2 regions of the Bradyrhizobium sp. SZCCHNRI3052 genome follow, and region 2 is predicted to be linked to the other one. Evidence: predicted binding sites of a transcription regulator. Region 2 holds the regulator's gene; the other holds the start of a gene.
The links. Region 2 encodes HrcA, which represses chaperone genes, less so after heat shock. Its sites were predicted from a motif close to GTTAGCACTCNCNNNNNGNGAGTGCTAAC; they were not measured.
Positions count from the first base shown of each region.

Region 1: groES (co-chaperone GroES) is a predicted target of HrcA. The motif match lies at 5,745-5,773, and genes of this name have one in related genera.

Region 1 covers NZ_JAUETW010000003.1:561,186-569,622, reverse strand. Annotated here, with positions in the region: gene QW887_RS13030 (MFS transporter) at 1-795, opposite strand, end outside; gene QW887_RS13025 (NupC/NupG family nucleoside CNT transporter) at 913-2,163, shown strand; gene QW887_RS13020 (acyltransferase family protein) at 2,101-4,122, opposite strand; gene QW887_RS13015 (cupin) at 4,344-4,949, opposite strand; gene QW887_RS13010 (usg protein) at 5,153-5,437, opposite strand; gene groES (co-chaperone GroES) at 5,817-6,131, shown strand; gene groL (chaperonin GroEL) at 6,219-7,859, shown strand; gene lepB (signal peptidase I) at 8,037-8,437, opposite strand, start outside.
Region 2 covers NZ_JAUETW010000004.1:277,811-286,247, reverse strand. Annotated here, with positions in the region: gene QW887_RS14940 (penicillin-binding protein activator) at 1-764, shown strand, start outside; gene hemW (radical SAM family heme chaperone HemW) at 778-1,935, opposite strand; gene rdgB (RdgB/HAM1 family non-canonical purine NTP pyrophosphatase) at 1,922-2,566, opposite strand; gene rph (ribonuclease PH) at 2,563-3,276, opposite strand; gene hrcA (heat-inducible transcriptional repressor HrcA) at 3,441-4,529, shown strand; gene grpE (nucleotide exchange factor GrpE) at 4,661-5,281, shown strand; gene QW887_RS14910 (hypothetical protein) at 5,437-6,372, opposite strand; gene QW887_RS14905 (hypothetical protein) at 6,581-8,089, opposite strand.

The DNA.
Region 1 (8,437 bases), on a different contig from region 2:
GGCGCGCAGCACGCCGAGCCCGAACGGCCCGGTGTCGAGAATATCGCGCGCGTAGATCGGCAGCAGCGCAGTGACGCCGCCGAGCAGCACCGCGAACAGATCGAGCGAGATGGTGCCGAGGATCGCCGGATTGGCGCGGATGAAGCGGACGCCGGCGAACAGATCGTCCTTGCTGCCCTCGAGCCGCTCGGCCGGCACGTCATCAGGCACCTGCATCAGGCCGGTCAGGGCCATGCCTCCGATCCAGAACAGCATCATGATGCCGTAGGGCACACCGGGCGCGACCGCATAGGCGAAGCCGCCGATCGCAGGCCCCGCGATGGTCGCGAGCTGCGCTGCACCGCTGGACAGCGCGCTGGCCCGCTGCAAGGTGCCGGACGGCGCGATCAGCGGCAGCAGCGCCGCCGTGGCCGGGCTTTCGAAGGCGCCGGCAATGCCGAGCACGAAGACGGCCGCGAACAGCTGGAATTCGCCGAGCTGACCGGCGTAAGCGCCCCAGCACAGATAGAGCGCCGTCAGCGCCTCGACGAGCTGACAGAGCTGCACGACGCGCTTGCGCTGGAATCGGTCGGCGGCGCTGCCGGCGACGAACACCAGCAGTGCCGTTGGCAGGAACTGGATCAGCCCGACCATGCCGAGATCGAAGGCGCGCCCGGTCAGATCGTAGATCTGCCAGCCGATCGCCACCGCCGCGATCTGGCTCGCAAAGCGCGACAAGCTGCGGGACGACAGGAAGAACAGGAACGCGCTTTGCTTCAAGAGATCGCGCGCGCCGATCGGGACGGTGGACGACATGATGGCGACTGCGTGACGCAGCCCTCACTGCTTGTCAATCGCGGGCCCCGCATGGCCGTGCGGCATTGCACGCGGCAGTTCCCTGCGCCCATAATGAAACGGGGTTCGGGGGATCTGATGCTTCAGCTGCAATCGGCGTTCGGGATAATCGCACTGCTCGCGATCGCATGGGCGCTCAGTGAAAACCGGCGCGCGGTGTCGTTGAAACAGGCCGGGCTCGGGCTGGTGGTGACGCTCGTGACGGCCATCGTCCTGCTCAAGGTGCCTGCGGTCGCCCGCGCGTTCGGCGCCATCAACGACGTCGTGGGCGCCATCTCGTCGGCCTCCCGGGCCGGCACCTCCTTCGTCTTCGGCTATGTCGGCGGCGGCGACCTGCCCTTCGAGCTGAAGGCGCCCGGTGCCGATTTCGTGCTCGCCTTCCAGGCGCTGCCGATCGTGCTGGTCATGAGCGTGCTCACGACGCTGTTGTTCTACTGGCGCGTGCTGCCGCCCTTGGTGCGCGGCATGGCCTGGCTGCTGGAGCGCACCCTCGGCGTCGGCGGCGCGGTCGGCCTGTCGACCGCCGCGAATGTCTTCCTCGGCATGGTCGAAGCGCCGCTGTTCATCCGGCCGTATCTGGCGCAGATGACGCGCAGTGAATTGTTTCTCGTCATGACCGGCGGCATGGCCGGCATCGCCGGCACCGTGCTGGTGCTCTACGCCACGCTGCTGGCGCCACTGATCCCGGATGCCGCCGCGCATTTCGTCATCGCCTCGGTGCTCGGCGCGCCGGCCTCGATCCTGGTCAGCCTGATCATGGTGCCGGAGACGTCGAAGCAGCTCACAGGCGGCGCGCTCGGCGATCCCGGGACCGAGGCCACCTCGACCATGGACGCGATCGTCAAGGGCACCAGCGCCGGGCTCGAACTCTTGATGAACATCGTGGCGCTGCTGCTGGTGCTGGTCGCGCTGGTGCATCTCGCCAACGCGATCCTGTCGCTCTTGCCCGCCATCGGCGGCGCCGACATCTCGCTGCAGCGGCTGCTCGGCCTCGTGATGGCGCCGGTGTGCTGGCTGATGGGCCTGCCGTGGTCGGAGGCCGTCACCGCCGGCAGCCTGATGGGCACCAAGACGGTGCTGAACGAGCTGATCGCCTATGTCGAGCTGGCCAAGCTCGACGCAGGCGCGCTCGATCCGCGCGCGCGGCTGATCATGCTGTACGCGATGTGCGGCTTCGCCAACTTCGCCAGCCTCGGCATCATGATCGGCGGCCTCGGCACCATGGCGCCGACCCGGCGCGACGAGATCAACGCGCTCGGGCTGAAATCAATCGTCTCCGGCACCCTCACCACCTGCCTGATGGGCGCGATCGTCGGCGTGCTGACGTGAGCTGAGCTCGGTCGTCTTCGGGAGAAGCAGCGGCGCGATCCGGGCCATCACGAGCTGCGAGCCCGCCGCCGTGAGATGCGCGTGGTCGAAGGACAGCGGGACGTCGCCGACCGTGAGCGGACAGCGGCCGCTCTCGCAGACCGCCGACAGGATCGAGACGTAGGAAAAGCCCTCGTCGCTCGGCAGCGCCGCCTGCATGGCCGCATCCAGCGCGAAGATGTCCGAGCGGACGAAAGCCACGGGATCCGGAGTCGCGCCGCGCAAGGTGGCGCGCGCCAGCATCGACGGCAGTCGCGCGCGAAATTGCACGGAGGGGCCGAGCAGCACCACTGGAATGCCGGCGTCACTGAGCCGAGACAGGGCCGACCTGAGGTCGCGCACCATTCCGGCAAAGCGCGGCGACCGGGCATCTTCGAGCCAATCGGCTGACATCACCACCAGGTCGGGCCGGTGTGCCGCGAAGTAGTCGCGCATCTGGGCCGCCAGCGCGCGGCAGGCGGCCACGCCCTGCGTCTCCGCGCTGAAGGTCGGCATGCAGGTGGGCTGGCTCGCCTGCATGATGTTGACGGTGTCCGGATCGAGCTCGGCCTTGAGGCCGTGATAGTAGTGCGCGGCAAAGCTGTCGCCCCACAGCAGCAAGTTGGTCTTGCCAGGCACTGGACGGAGACAATCCTCGGGCACGCGCCCGTCCGGCGTCGTGAAGCAGGTGCCGTAGCGATAGACCGGCTTCATGTCGTAGGCGTTGTAGGCGTCCAGCCGCTGCGCCGCGCGGTCGGCGTCCGACACGGCGCCGGCGCGCAACAGACCCACGCCGCTGCCGGCCAGCAGCAGCAGGCTTGCCAGCGCCGCAAGACCGAAGGCCGCGCGCGGGGTCACTGCGAGTTTGCGATGGCGGAACGGCTGCTCGATGAAGCGCCAGGACAGCGTGGCGACTGCGACCGTGAGCGCGAACAACGCCACCCGCTCCCAGCCGTCGAGTGCGAGGCCGGGTTTGGCGAAGCGCGCGAAGGCGAACAACGGCCAGTGCCACAGATACAACGAATAGGAAATGCGGCCGAAGAACGCCGCCACGCCGAGCGGCGATAGCGGGCTACGCGGCACGTTGGCCACGCCGGCGCCGCTCCACAGGAACAGCGCGGCACCGAGGCATGGCGCCAGCGCGTCGACGCCGGGGAAACCCGGTCCGGGGCGCAGCGCCAGAATCGGCACCGCCATCAGCAGCAGCGACAGCGCGCGGGCGCCGCGCCGGGCGACACCAGGCCGCGGTGCGGGAAGGCCGGATATCGCGACCAGGCTGCCGAGCAGGAATTCCCAGGCGCGCGGCGGGCTGAGGAAGAATGCGCTCGCGGACGCGCCCTCGCGCATCAGCAGCAAACCGAGCGCGAACGAGCCGGCAGCCAGCAGCGCCAGCGTGAAAGTCAGCGCCAGCCTGCGGCCGCGCGCTATCAGCAACACGGCCCAGACCACGATCGGCAGCACCAGATAGAACTGCTCCTCGACCGCGAGCGACCAGGCGTGCAGCAGCGGCTTCTCCACCGCGGCGTGGTCGAAATAGCCCGACTGCTGCCAGAAGAAGACGTTCGAAGTGAAGGTGACGACGGCGGCCGCGGAACGGAAGAATTCGGCGCGCTCGGAGCCCAGCATGTCCTGCGACGCCGGGAGCGCCGCGAACGCCACCATGGCGTAGAGCGCCGGCAGCAGCCGCCGCACCCTCCGCTCGTAGAATTGCACGAACGAGAAGCGGCCCGCCCCGATCTCCGCGGCGATGATGCCGGTGATCAGGTAGCCGGAGATGACGAAGAAGATGTCGACGCCGACGAAGCCGCCGAAGATCGCCGGCGCCTCGAAATGGAATGCGACGACGGAGAGCACCGCGATGGCGCGCAGCCAGTCGATGTCCTCGCGATGTCCTACACCCGAAGCCGAGCCGGCGCCCGCGCTGGCGAAGCGGGGCTGCATCGATGCGCGCGTGCGAGGCGCGCGCGGGATCGTGGGAGCGAACTGGACGACGAAGCGCGGCAACGGGACGGGTACGCCTTTACGCAAGCCCGCGGCGAACACCTCTTACGGATTCGTCGCCGGCCCATCCGTCCCAGTGACGCGAGACCGGATGTCAACACACACGCGCGATGGGACCGCCGTCCATCGCACGCGAATGTTTCCATCCATTTCTGTCGGCTTTACGTCGACAGTTCGACGGTTTTGAAGTCGGCCGGCAGGATCACTTCCAGCAGCTCGACGTCGTCGGAATAGTCGAGGATCATGTGCCGGATCTTCGGCGGCTGGGTCCAGCAACTGCCCTCCTGCATCAGCGTCTCGCCGACGCCTTCGAGGTAGCTCTTCACCCAGCCCTTGAGCACATAGACCATCTGGAAGTCGACCGCATGGGTGTGCAGCTTGGAGACTTCCTGCGGATTGCACGGCGGCAGCATGCGGATGACATGCGCACGCGCCAAACCGCGCGTCGCGTCGGCGATGCCGAGGTCGCGGTAAACAGCATAGGCGCGCAGGCCGTCGGCCTTGAAGTCCTCCTCGCGGTGATGGCTGATCGCGACCTTCTGTTTGCGGCGGCGCGGCGCCGGCGCTGGTCGCCCCTTGCTCGCCAGCGCCTTGCGCGCCGAGGGCGCAGCCGCCCGGCCCGGCTTGGCGGGCGTCTTCGCCAGCGGCTTGGCGCTAGTTCTCGTAACGGCCTTCGCCGTCGCCTTGCTGCTCTTGCCGGTCTTCAGCGCCGCTGACTTGGCGGCGGCGCGTGATGCGGGCTTGGTCGTCCGGCTCTTGGTGGCCATGGTGCTCTCCCTGCGTATCCTCGTCGCGAGGGTAGCACATATTGGAGAGTCCCAGCAGCCGCTCCAACAAAGGTCGTCATTCCGGGGCGTGCGAAGCACGAGCCCGGAATCCATTCCTCCGCGCGTTCTGCCGCCCGATGGATTCCGGGCTCGCGCTTCGCGCGCCCCGGAATCTCATGAGGCGGCAGCGGTGGCTGTCAGCCTCAATGCAGCCGGAAGACGCCGTCGACGGCGCGCAGCTCGGCCGGCTTGATCAGCTTGGAATGCGCCACCGTGACCGAATACAGCGGACCCTCGATCTTCTCCTGCCAGAACGCCAGGAAGTCCTGCAGCGCCGGGAATTTCGGAAACAGGTCGTAGTTCTGCCAGACATAGGTCTGCAGCAGCGAGCGATGGTCCGGCATCCGATACAGGATCTGCGCCGTCGTCAGCCCGTAACCCAGCACCTGTTTCCGAAAGTCCTCGGAAACCTCAACCTTCGACACCATGCCAACCTCCGTTTCTGGAGCGCATGTCCGTGTGGCCATCCGGGATGGAGCCACCCGGCAAAGATGCGCTCACTGCCTAGAAATGTGACGCATGTCCTCAACCCATCTCAAGCTTAAATGTTTAACGACATGTTGAAAAATGCTGCATTAGCAGCCACTTAGCCCAGGTGCTAATACGGGGTTTCACGGTCCGTTCCGCTCCCGTTAACGCTATCGGAACGCTTTGGCAGAGCCCGCAGTTGACTGCTAATTTTTCTGCTACAAGCCCTTGCCCGGCTGAATGCTCTCCCCTAAATCCAGCCTGCGTGCTGGCACTCGCCGGCGCCGACTGCCAAATTTCCAGAAACTGACAATCGCCTCAATAGCTTAGGAGGACTGTATGGCTTTCCGTCCGCTTCACGACCGCGTCGTGGTCAAGCGCATCGACGCCGAAGAGAAGACCGCTGGCGGCATCATCATCCCCGACTCGGCCAAGGAAAAGCCCTCGCAGGGCGAAGTGATCGCGGTGGGCCCGGGCGCCCGCGACGAGAGCGGCAAGCTGGTCCCGCTCGACGTCCAGGTCGGTGATCGCGTGCTGTTCGGCAAGTGGTCGGGCACCGAGGTCAAGATCGACGGCCACGAGCTGCTGATCATGAAGGAAAGCGACATCATGGGCGTGCTCACCGACACCGCGTCGAAGAAGAAGGCCGCCTAAGCCAACCCGCTCAACGCTCACCCTGAGGAGCGCCTGCGGGCGCCCTGCCCAGGGTGAGACGACCAATTCAACTCAGGGAAACCCAATATGTCAGCAAAAGACGTAAAGTTCGGCGTCGACGCTCGCGACCGCATGCTGCGCGGCGTGGACATCCTCGCCAATGCCGTCAAGGTCACGCTCGGTCCGAAGGGCCGCAACGTCGTCCTCGACAAGTCGTTCGGCGCGCCGCGCATCACCAAGGACGGCGTCACCGTCGCCAAGGAGATCGAGCTCGACGACAAGTTCGAGAACATGGGCGCGCAGATGGTGCGCGAGGTCGCCTCGAAGTCCGCTGATGCGGCCGGCGACGGCACCACCACCGCGACCGTGCTGGCCCAGGCCATCGTGCGTGAAGGCGCCAAGGCGGTTGCCGCCGGCATGAACCCGATGGATCTGAAGCGCGGCATCGACCTCGCGGTCGAGGCGGTCGTTGCCGACCTCGTCAAGAACTCCAAGAAGGTCACGTCGAACGACGAGATCGCCCAGGTCGGCACCATCTCCGCCAACGGCGACGCCGAGATCGGCAAGTTCCTCGCCGACGCCATGAAGAAGGTCGGCAACGAGGGTGTCATCACCGTCGAGGAAGCCAAGTCGCTCGAGACCGAGCTCGACGTCGTCGAGGGCATGCAGTTCGACCGCGGCTACATCTCGCCCTACTTCGTCACCAACGCCGACAAGATGCGCGTCGAGATGGATGACGCCTACATCCTGATCAACGAGAAGAAGCTCTCCTCGCTGAACGAGCTGCTGCCGCTGCTCGAGGCCGTGGTGCAGACCGGCAAGCCGCTGGTGATCGTCGCCGAGGACGTCGAGGGCGAGGCGCTGGCCACCCTGGTCGTCAACCGCCTGCGTGGCGGCCTGAAGGTCGCCGCCGTCAAGGCTCCGGGCTTCGGCGATCGCCGCAAGGCCATGCTGCAGGACATCGCGATCCTGACCGGCGGCCAGGCGATCTCGGAAGACCTCGGCATCAAGCTCGAGAACGTCAACCTCTCCATGCTCGGCCGCGCCAAGAAGGTGATGATCGACAAGGAGAACACCACGATCGTCAACGGCGCCGGCAAGAAGGCCGACATCGAGGCGCGCGTTCAGCAGATCAAGGCGCAGATCGAGGAGACCACCTCGGACTACGACCGTGAGAAGCTGCAGGAGCGTCTGGCCAAGCTCGCGGGCGGCGTCGCGGTGATCCGCGTCGGCGGCGCGACCGAGGTCGAGGTCAAGGAGCGCAAGGATCGCGTGGATGACGCGATGCATGCGACCCGCGCGGCTGTCGAGGAAGGCATCCTGCCGGGCGGCGGCGTCGCCCTGCTCCGGGCGTCCGAGCAGCTCAAGGGCCTGCGCACCAAGAACGACGACCAGAAGACCGGCATCGAGATCGTCCGCAAGGCGCTCTCCGCCCCGGCCCGCCAGATCGCGATCAACGCGGGTGAGGACGGCTCGGTCATCGTCGGCAAGATCCTGGAGAAGGACCAGTACGCCTATGGCTTCGACAGCCAGACCGGCGAGTACGGCAACCTGGTCTCCAAGGGCATCATCGACCCGACCAAGGTGGTTCGCGCCGCGATCCAGAACGCCGCCTCCGTGGCCGCGCTGCTGATCACGACCGAAGCCATGGTCGCCGAGCTGCCGAAGAAGAACGCCGGCGGCCCCGCGATGCCTCCGGGCGGCGGCATGGGCGGCATGGACTTCTAAGTCCAGCCTCCTCGCGAAGACACCAAGGGCGCGGCGCAAGCCGCGCCCTTTTTGTTTGCCACGGAGCCAGATGAGCGAAGGCCTGCGCCCTCTCAGGGCGCAGGCGGAAGCCACGTCTCGCATCTCACAAGCTGTGCTGAAGAGTACGCATGTCGCGAGTGGGCGGCCGGACGCGGACTACTTCACCATGGCCCCGATCCGCTCGAAGCGAACCCGCGCCGAGGCGCCCTCACCGTCGCGGGAGAAGAAGATCATCCCGATCCGGCCGATCAGGTTCTCGAACGGGATATAGCCGACCGCCGACAGCATCCGGCTGTCGGTCGAGTTGTCTCTGTTGTCGCCGATCGCGAACACGTGCCCGGGCGGCACCGTGTAGACATTGGTGTTGTCATAGAAGCCATGGTCGACGCAATCGAGCGTCTCGTAGCTCACCCCGTTCGGCAAGGTCTCGCGCCAACGCTTGACCCGCGCCACCTCTTCCGAGCCGCACGCGCCGGTGCCGACGAAATCGGCCACCTTCTCCCGCGCGACCGGCGTATCGTTGAGATAGAGCTGCCCGTCCTTCATCTGCACGCGAT
Region 2 (8,437 bases):
GCGCGCGCAACATCTCGGTCATCGCCTTTTCGACCGATTCGAGTGTGGCGGGGCGCGGCGTCTATCTGCTCAGCTTCCTGCCGGAGTCCGATGCCAGCCGCATCGTCGAATATTCCGCCAGCGTCGGCAAACGCTCGTTCGCGGCGCTGCTGCCCGACAATGCCTACGGCACCGTCGTCGAGGGGGCGTTCAAGACCGCGGTCAGCCGCCGCGGCGGACGCATCGTGGCATTCGAGAAATATTCCGGCGACCGCAACGGGCCTGCGCGCACGGTGGCGCAGGCGCTCGGCGGCGCCGATGCGCTGCTGCTGGCCGATGACGGCGAATCGGTCGCGGCGACGGCCGATGCGCTGACCGCTGCCGGCGCCAATCTGCGCAACATCCAGTTGCTCGGCACAGGGCTGTGGGACAATCCGCGCGTCTATGCCAGCGCCAGCCTGCAGGGCGGCCTCTATGCCGCGCCGGATCCCTCCGGCTTCCGCGCCTTTGCCGGCCGCTACCGGACGCGATTCGGCGGCGATCCCGTACGTACGGCGACCCTCGCCTATGATGCGGTGGCGCTCGTGGCCGCGTTGGCGCGCACCCAGGGCAACCAGCGTTTCGCGCCCGATGTCCTGACCAATGCATCCGGCTTCGCCGGCATCGACGGGCTGTTCCGGTTCCGCAGCGACGGCACCAATGAGCGCGGGCTTGCGGTGATGCGCGTCGGTTCGGGTGGCGGACAGGCGGTCGCCGGCGCGCCGAAGAGTTTCAGCGCGACGTGAGTCGCAGCACTTCTCAGGCGGCGAGGTCGGCGACGACCGCGTCGAGCACCGGAAAGCCGTCCTGGGTCACGCGCAGCCGCCCGTCCGGATCGACCGCGATCGCGCCCTCCTCGCGCAGCAGCGCGATGCGGCGCGGATCGAGCGTGCGGCCGGAGATCCTTGCGTAGCGCTGCGGGTCGATGCCCTCGGCCAGTCGCAGCCCCATCAGCAGGAATTCGTCGGCGCGCTCCTCGCGGTTGAGCTCGTCGTCGGTCATCACACCATGACCGTTGGACTCGACCCGCATCAGCCAGGCCTCCGGCCGCTTGTCGGTCGCGGTCGCGTGCCTGATGCCGCCGATGTCGAGGCGGCCATGGGCGCCCGGGCCGATGCCGGCATATTCGTGGCCGCGCCAGTAGACGAGGTTGTGCCGGCACTCCGCGCCGGGCCGGGCGTGATTGGAAATCTCATAGGCCGGCAGTCCGTGACGGCCACAGATCTCCTGCGTGACGTCGTACAAGGTGCGCGCCAGGCCTTCGTCCGGCGTCTTCAGCTTGCCCGCGGCGTGCAGGCCGAAGAACGGCGTGCCTTCCTCGATGGTCAGTTGATACAGCGACAAATGCTCAGCCGCCTCGCCGATCGCCCGCGTCAGCTCCTCGGTCCACATCGCCGGCGTCTGGTCGGGCCGCGCGTAGATCAGATCGAACGAATAGCGCTCGAATGCATGGCGCGCGATCGCGACCGCCTTCATCGCCTCCTCGGCGGTGTGCAGGCGGCCGAGCATCTTGAGCGACGCATCGTCCATCGCCTGGACGCCGAGCGAGACCCGGTTGACGCCGGCGGCGCGATAGCCGGCAAAGCGGGTCGCCTCGACGCTGGTCGGGTTGGCTTCGAGCGACACCTCGACATCGCCAGCGACGTGCCAGTGCCGGCCGATCGCGTCGAGAATGGCGCCGACCGTCTGCGGCTGCATCAGCGACGGGGTGCCGCCGCCGAGAAAGATCGACGTGACGGTGCGCGGCCCAATGCGGGCGGCCGTGGTCGCGATCTCCTGCGCAAAGGCGCGGGCGAAGCGGTCCTGATCGATGGCGGCATGCCGGACGTGGCTGTTGAAGTCGCAATACGGACATTTCGACAGGCAGAACGGCCAGTGCACATAGACGCCGAACGCTTCGCTGTCAGCGCTGCTCAAGACAGATCTCCGCGAGTTTCACGAAGGCGCGCGCCCGGTGCGACAGGCCGAGCCCGAGCGGCGGCAGGCCATGTTTCTCGATGCTGGTCATCTCGCCGAAGGTCCGGTCGTGGCCCTCTGGCAGGAACATCGGGTCGTAGCCGAAGCCCGCCGTGCCACGCGGCGGCCAGACCAGGGTGCCGTCGACCCGCGCCTCGACCTCCTCGACGTGACCGTCCGGCCACGCCACGCACAGCGCCGAGACGAAATGGGCGCTGCGCTTGTCGGCACCAGTCGCGCCCCGCTCCTGCAGGAGGCGCTCGATGCGCGTCATCGCGCCGCCGAAATCCTTGTCCGGTCCGGCCCAGCGCGCCGAATAGATCCCCGGCGCCCCATCGAGCGCATGAACCACGATGCCGGAATCGTCGGCAAAGGCAGGAAGCTGCGCGGCTCTGGCCGCGGCGACCGCCTTGATGCGGGCGTTGGCCTGGAAGGTCTCGCCGGTCTCGTCCGGCTCGTCCAGGCCGAGATCGCCGGCCGACACCGCCTCGACGCCATGGGGGGCGAGCAGCTCGCGCATCTCGGCAAGCTTGCCGGGATTGTGGGTCGCAATGATGATGCGACCGGTGAGCTTGCGGTGCGGGCTGTTCACGCGACCGCCATCTTCTGCAGGTCGACCAGCCGCGCGACGCCCTTGCGGGCGAGCGCCATCAGCGCCAGGAATTCGGCCTCGGTGAACGGCGTCTTCTCCGCCGTGCCCTGCACCTCGATGATGCGGCCGTCGCCGGTCATGACGAAATTGGCGTCGGTCTCGGCCTCGGAGTCCTCGGCGTAGTCGAGATCCAGCACCGGCGTGCCGTTGTAGATGCCGCAGGAGATTGCGGCGACGTTGGCGCGCAGCACCTCGGTCTTGATCATGTTGCGCGATTTCATCCACTTGATGCAGTCGGCCAGCGCCACCCAGGCGCCGGTGATCGACGCCGTGCGCGTGCCGCCATCGGCCTGCAGCACGTCGCAATCGACCGTGATCTGGCGCTCGCCGAGCGCTTCCAGGTCGATCGCGGTGCGCAGCGAGCGGCCGATCAGGCGCTGGATCTCGACGGTGCGGCCGGTCTGCTTGCCTGCGGAGGCCTCGCGCCGGGTCCGTTCCAGCGTGGCGCGCGGCAGCATGCCGTATTCGGCGGTGATCCAGCCGCGTCCCTGGCCCTTGAGCCAGGGCGGCAGCCGGTCCTCGAGCGTGGCGGTGACCAGGACATGGGTGTCGCCGAACTTCACCAAGCAGGAGCCCTCGGCGTATTTGACGACGCCGCGTTCCAGGCTCACGGCCCGCAGTTCATCCGGTGCACGGCGGCTCGGCCGCATGATTCTCTCCGTGAAAGCGCGCGAAAGACCGACTTTGACGGGCCTTGTAGGAGCCGGGACAGGCAGCGGCAAGGGTTTATCATGGCTTCGCCCGCGAGCGCCGACCGGCTTGCCACCGAGCCGCCGCATGGACACATTATAGGCAGCTGGGAGGAGTTCATCTGGTGGCCCACCACGATCCGATCAACCTGATGACACCGCCGGCCGGTCTGGCGCACCTGAACGAGCGCTCGCGCGAGATCTTCCGGCAGATCGTCGAAAGCTATCTGGCGACCGGCGAACCGGTCGGCTCGCGCAACATTTCGCGGCTGATCGCGGTTCCGCTGTCGCCGGCCTCGGTGCGCAACGTCATGGCCGATCTCGAGCAGCTCGGCCTGATCTACGCGCCGCACACCTCGGCCGGCCGGCTGCCGACCGAGGCTGGCCTGCGCTTCTTCGTCGACGCCCTGATGCAGGTCGGCGACATGACGGAGGCCGAGCGGCAGTCGATCCAGAGCCAGCTCGCGGCCGTCGGCCGGGCGCAGTCGGTCGAAGCGGCGCTGGATGAAGCGCTGACCCGGCTGTCGGGTCTGACCCGTGCCGCTGCCGTGGTTCTCACCGCCAAATCCAACACCCGGCTGAAGCACATCGAGTTCGTCAGGCTCGAGCCCGAGCGCGCGCTCGTCGTTCTGGTCGGCGAGGACGGACAGGTCGAGAATCGGGTCCTGACCCTGCCGCCGGGCGTGCCGTCTTCGGCGCTGACCGAGGCGTCCAATTTCCTCAATGCCCGCATCAGAGGACGGACGCTGGCGGAAGCGCGGCTCGAGCTCGAGACCGCGCTGGCGCATGACCGTGCCGAGCTCGATCAGTTGACGCAGAAGGTGATCGCCGCCGGAGTCGCGAGCTGGTCCGGAGGGGACAGCGACGAGCGGCAGCTCATCGTGCGCGGCCACGCCAACCTGCTCGAGGATTTGCATGCGCTCGAAGATCTCGAGCGTGTCCGGCGGCTGTTCGACGATCTCGAGACCAAGCGCGGCGTCGTCGATCTGCTCGGACGGGCGGAGAGCGCGGAAGGTGTCCGCATCTTCATCGGCTCGGAGAACAAGCTGTTCTCGCTGTCGGGCTCGTCGACGATCGTGTCGCCCTATTCCGACGCCACGGGCCGCATCGTCGGCGTGCTCGGCGTCATCGGTCCGACCCGGCTCAACTATGCCCGGGTGATTCCGACGGTCGATTATGCCGCGCGTCTGGTCAGCCGGTTGCTGGGCGGCTGACGCGTGACCTGGTTAACCCGCGGACAGCGCCTTCGGGCGCGATGGTCAGGCTGCGCTTGATTTTCGACGCCCAAAGCACGATATCCCGCCCCATATCCCCAAACCCGTCAGCCGAACTTGCGAGTCTGTCCATGACCGATCCCGACCTGCATAAGAATGATCCGGAAAACCCGGCGCAGGCCAGCGAACCCGTCGTCTCCAAGCCCTACATCATGCCCGATGATCCTGAGGCCGGCTCGGCCGAGGCGCTTGCCAAGGAGGCGGCCGACGCGCGCGACAAGATGCTGCGCACGCTGGCGGAAATGGAGAACCTGCGCAAGCGGACGGCCCGTGAAGTCGCCGATGCGCGCATGTACGGCATCACCGGCTTCGCGCGCGACGTGCTCGACATCGCCGACAATCTGCAGCGCGCGCTCGATGCCGTGCCGGCCGAGACACGCGCCAATGCCGATGCGGGCCTGAAGTCGTTGATCGAGGGCGTTGAGCTCACCGAGCGCTCGCTGCTCAACACGCTGGAGAAGAACGGCGTCAAGAAGTTCGATCCGACGGGACAGAAGTTCGACCCCAACTTCCAGCAGGCGATGTACGAGGTCCCGGATCCGTCGGTGCCGTCCGGTACCGTGGTGCAGGTCGTGCAGGCCGGCTTCATGATCGGCGAGCGCGTGCTGCGTCCCGCGCTGGTCGGCGTGTCCAAGGGTGGCGCGAAGGCGGCGCCGGCGGCGAGCAACGATCAGTCGAACAGCGCCGCCTGACGGCGAGCATAGGCAGGCGTCCTGCTGCCGTCCTGTCGATCGAACGAACAAGCCACGGGCAACGATGCCCGTGGCTTCTTGTTTGTCGGCCAACTTTGTAGTCCGTCTCACGGCGAGCGGCCGACGTGATCACGACGTCCGATGCCGGACTGGTCTCAGCCTCTCGGCTGGATGCCGTCGCGGACGGCGCGGAAGCGCGGGAAGGCCGCCGACCACTGGTCGCGCGGCGCGCTGCCGATGATCCGCAACGTGTTCGGCCCGCCGAAGCGCAGCCACTGCACCACCGTCACCGGCGTATTGTCCTTGCCGCTGGTGGCGTCGATCCGGGTCTCATAGGCCGGCTGGCCGTCGATGCGGATCGGCTCGGACATCGTGATGCGCGCTTCGCGGACGCCCGGAATGGTGGTGGCCGCCTGCTGCGCGACGCGCGCGCGGTCGCCTGCCTCCGGGGCGACGCCGGCCACCAGCCCGATCACCACGAAGGGCGCGGCCTCGAAGCCCTTGTCCTCTTCGCCATCGGCCAGGATCAGGGCGCCCGGCCCGAGCGTGCGGATGGTCTTGAACCCGGAGAGGTCGGTGACCTTGAACGGCATCATCGCGAGCTGCTCGTCGACCGGAACGTCCTTGCGGACGACGGCGGAGGCGAACATCTGGCGCACGGCATCGTCGGTATAGATCCGGCTCGCGGTCTCCGGGATCTGCACGGCCACGTAGCCGGAGAAGCCGTTGCCGGGCAGGATCATCGAGTAGCGCCGCACTGGCGTGGCGCCATCCCGGCCGTTCTCCACCGTGTAGTAGGCGGTGCCGGCAGCGGTCTCGATGCTCTCCGGCTTGACGCTGCCGGTCCCGGCGGGATTGGCGGTAAATGCATTCTTCACCTCGCCATAGGCGGCCGCCGGCAGTTCGGTCAGCAGCACCTTGACGCTCTGGTCCTCGGTTTCGAAGCCGGAGAACGTCTTGGCCTTGGCGAGTCCCACCAGGGGCGCGAGCCCGATGCGGACGCCGGGCGGAAATATGGCGTCGGCGGCCAATGCGGGGTGCAGCAGCGACATCAGCAGGGTGGCCGCGGCGAAAAATCGAACGATCATCATCAACATTGCCTCGTTGACCGAGGCCTCGTGCCGAGGCGGTCGGGATCCTCGCCAGCGTGGTCTTCGGCGGGCACGCTTTTAGCGGCTTTGCGCCCCCCGCAACAGGCCGGGCGCGCGGTTTTGATCGCCTGCGGCGATTGGCGGGACCCCGCGGGGGCCCATTTCGCGGATATTTCGCCTCGAAAGGCGGATTCAGGATGGTCCAGCGCTAGCTGCGTTTCAGGATTTCGACGCCGTCGACGGTCTGTACCAGCACATAGGGCTCGAGCAGAGCCCTGAGTTCGGGGTCGGAACGCGCCCAATCGCCCCAGTCGCTGTTCTGATTGTCGATCAGGACGACGTCGGGCGGCTGTTTCCGGAAGTCGGCGACGATCCCGGCGCGTTCGCGTTCCACGTAGGGCGCGAGCCTCTGCGCCGTCTGTGAATCGATGGTTCCGTCCTGTTGCGAGCGGCGAACGATTTCTCGGACCCAGAACGCCTCCTGGCGCGAGATCCAGGTGCCATCGAGGGTCCGCACCATGGGGTGGCCGATGACCGCAGCCGCGCTGAGCACCAGCATGCTCGGGTGCGGACCGAGCCGCGCCACCTGGGCTTCGATCTGCCGGACGTCGACGCTGCCATTGAACCAGAAGCAGGTCTGCACGAACAGCACGGCGCCGGCGAGAGCGGTGGCGGCACGCGGCCAGCGTCGCGCGTCGCGGCTGCTGTCGATCGCCGACACCGCAAGGCCGGCGGCCAGCAGCGCCAGCGCGACCATGGGGTAGGCGTGATAGCCCCAGCCTTTCTGCTGCGCGACGAACGACACCAGGAAGCCGAGCGATCCGGCCAGCGTGGTGAAGGACGCCGCGTCGCGCTCGTATTGCCGGCGCTGCAGGAGGAGGACGATGATTGCCGCGGCGAGCCACAGGCCCATCGGCAGAGTGACGAGGATGGTCGGTACGGGCGCCTTCAGAAGCAGATAGACGTCGCGGACCAGCGGATAGATGACCGTGAAATATTCGGGAAAGAACAGGTAGATGCACGCCGCGTTGAGCAGCACCAGGGCCGCGGCGATCCAGTTCTCCAGCGCGAACAGCACGCGCCAGTCGCGCGCCTGCGCGGCGGCGGCGAGAATGCAGAAGCCGACGCTGAAGGCGAAATAGGGCTTGAAGCTCATCGTGAGGCCGGCGCTGAGCCCGGCGATGAGGATGGCCGTCGGGGCTATCCGCTCGCCCTCGGCGCGCAGGATATACACCGCGATCGCCGGCAATATCGTGATCAGGGCCAGATGTTCCCGCTGGCCGAAATCATACATCGGCGCGATCAGGAGCAGGGCGGTCGTCCACGCCGCCAGCCGGCCGTCCGCGAGCCGATGGCGCAGGGCCGATGTCCGCAGCACCAGCCACACCAGCGTCAGGGATGCTGGGGTCAGTGCGAAGATCAGGATATTCGTCGCCAGCTCGGGCCTGAGATGGATCGCACGCGCCAGTGCGACCGCCAGAAGATAGACCGATCCCGCCATGGGCGGATTCGTCTCGAGGATGTCGACGTAGAGTCGCTGGCCATCGAGCATGCGCTCGCTGACGAGGAGCCACCAGCTGACGTCGACATTGAGGGGAAGGACGTACCGCAGCCACGCGGCTGCAACCACGATGGCGCAGATCAGCAGTCTCGGGAACGTGGCCTGGCCGGCTTCACGCGCGCGTTGCGGAAAGCCCCAATCGGTGTCGATGACCATGCCTCATTCCCGTCCCAGGAGTGCGGCAGGCTAGGGCCCGTGGGTTAACAACGCATTTCGGTCATTGGGGCAGATCAGCGGTACCGGGTCTGTCGCACTTGCCGGCGATCGCACACCCTGCATTTCGCACCAGCCGTTCGATGTGCCGACAGGTGGACCCGCGCAGTCGCCTCCGGTCCGAGCCGCCGTTCCGCGTCGCCGCCGGGCCCGATGGGCCGCTCTGATGTCTCCATGATGACCTTGGGCGGCGGCCGTGATTTTCGTGGGGTCGAACCCCTGGTCCGGTCCTTGCGGGCCACTCCCCCCCTCCTATATGACGCTCATCGTCGCAATATCGCGAGCATTTGA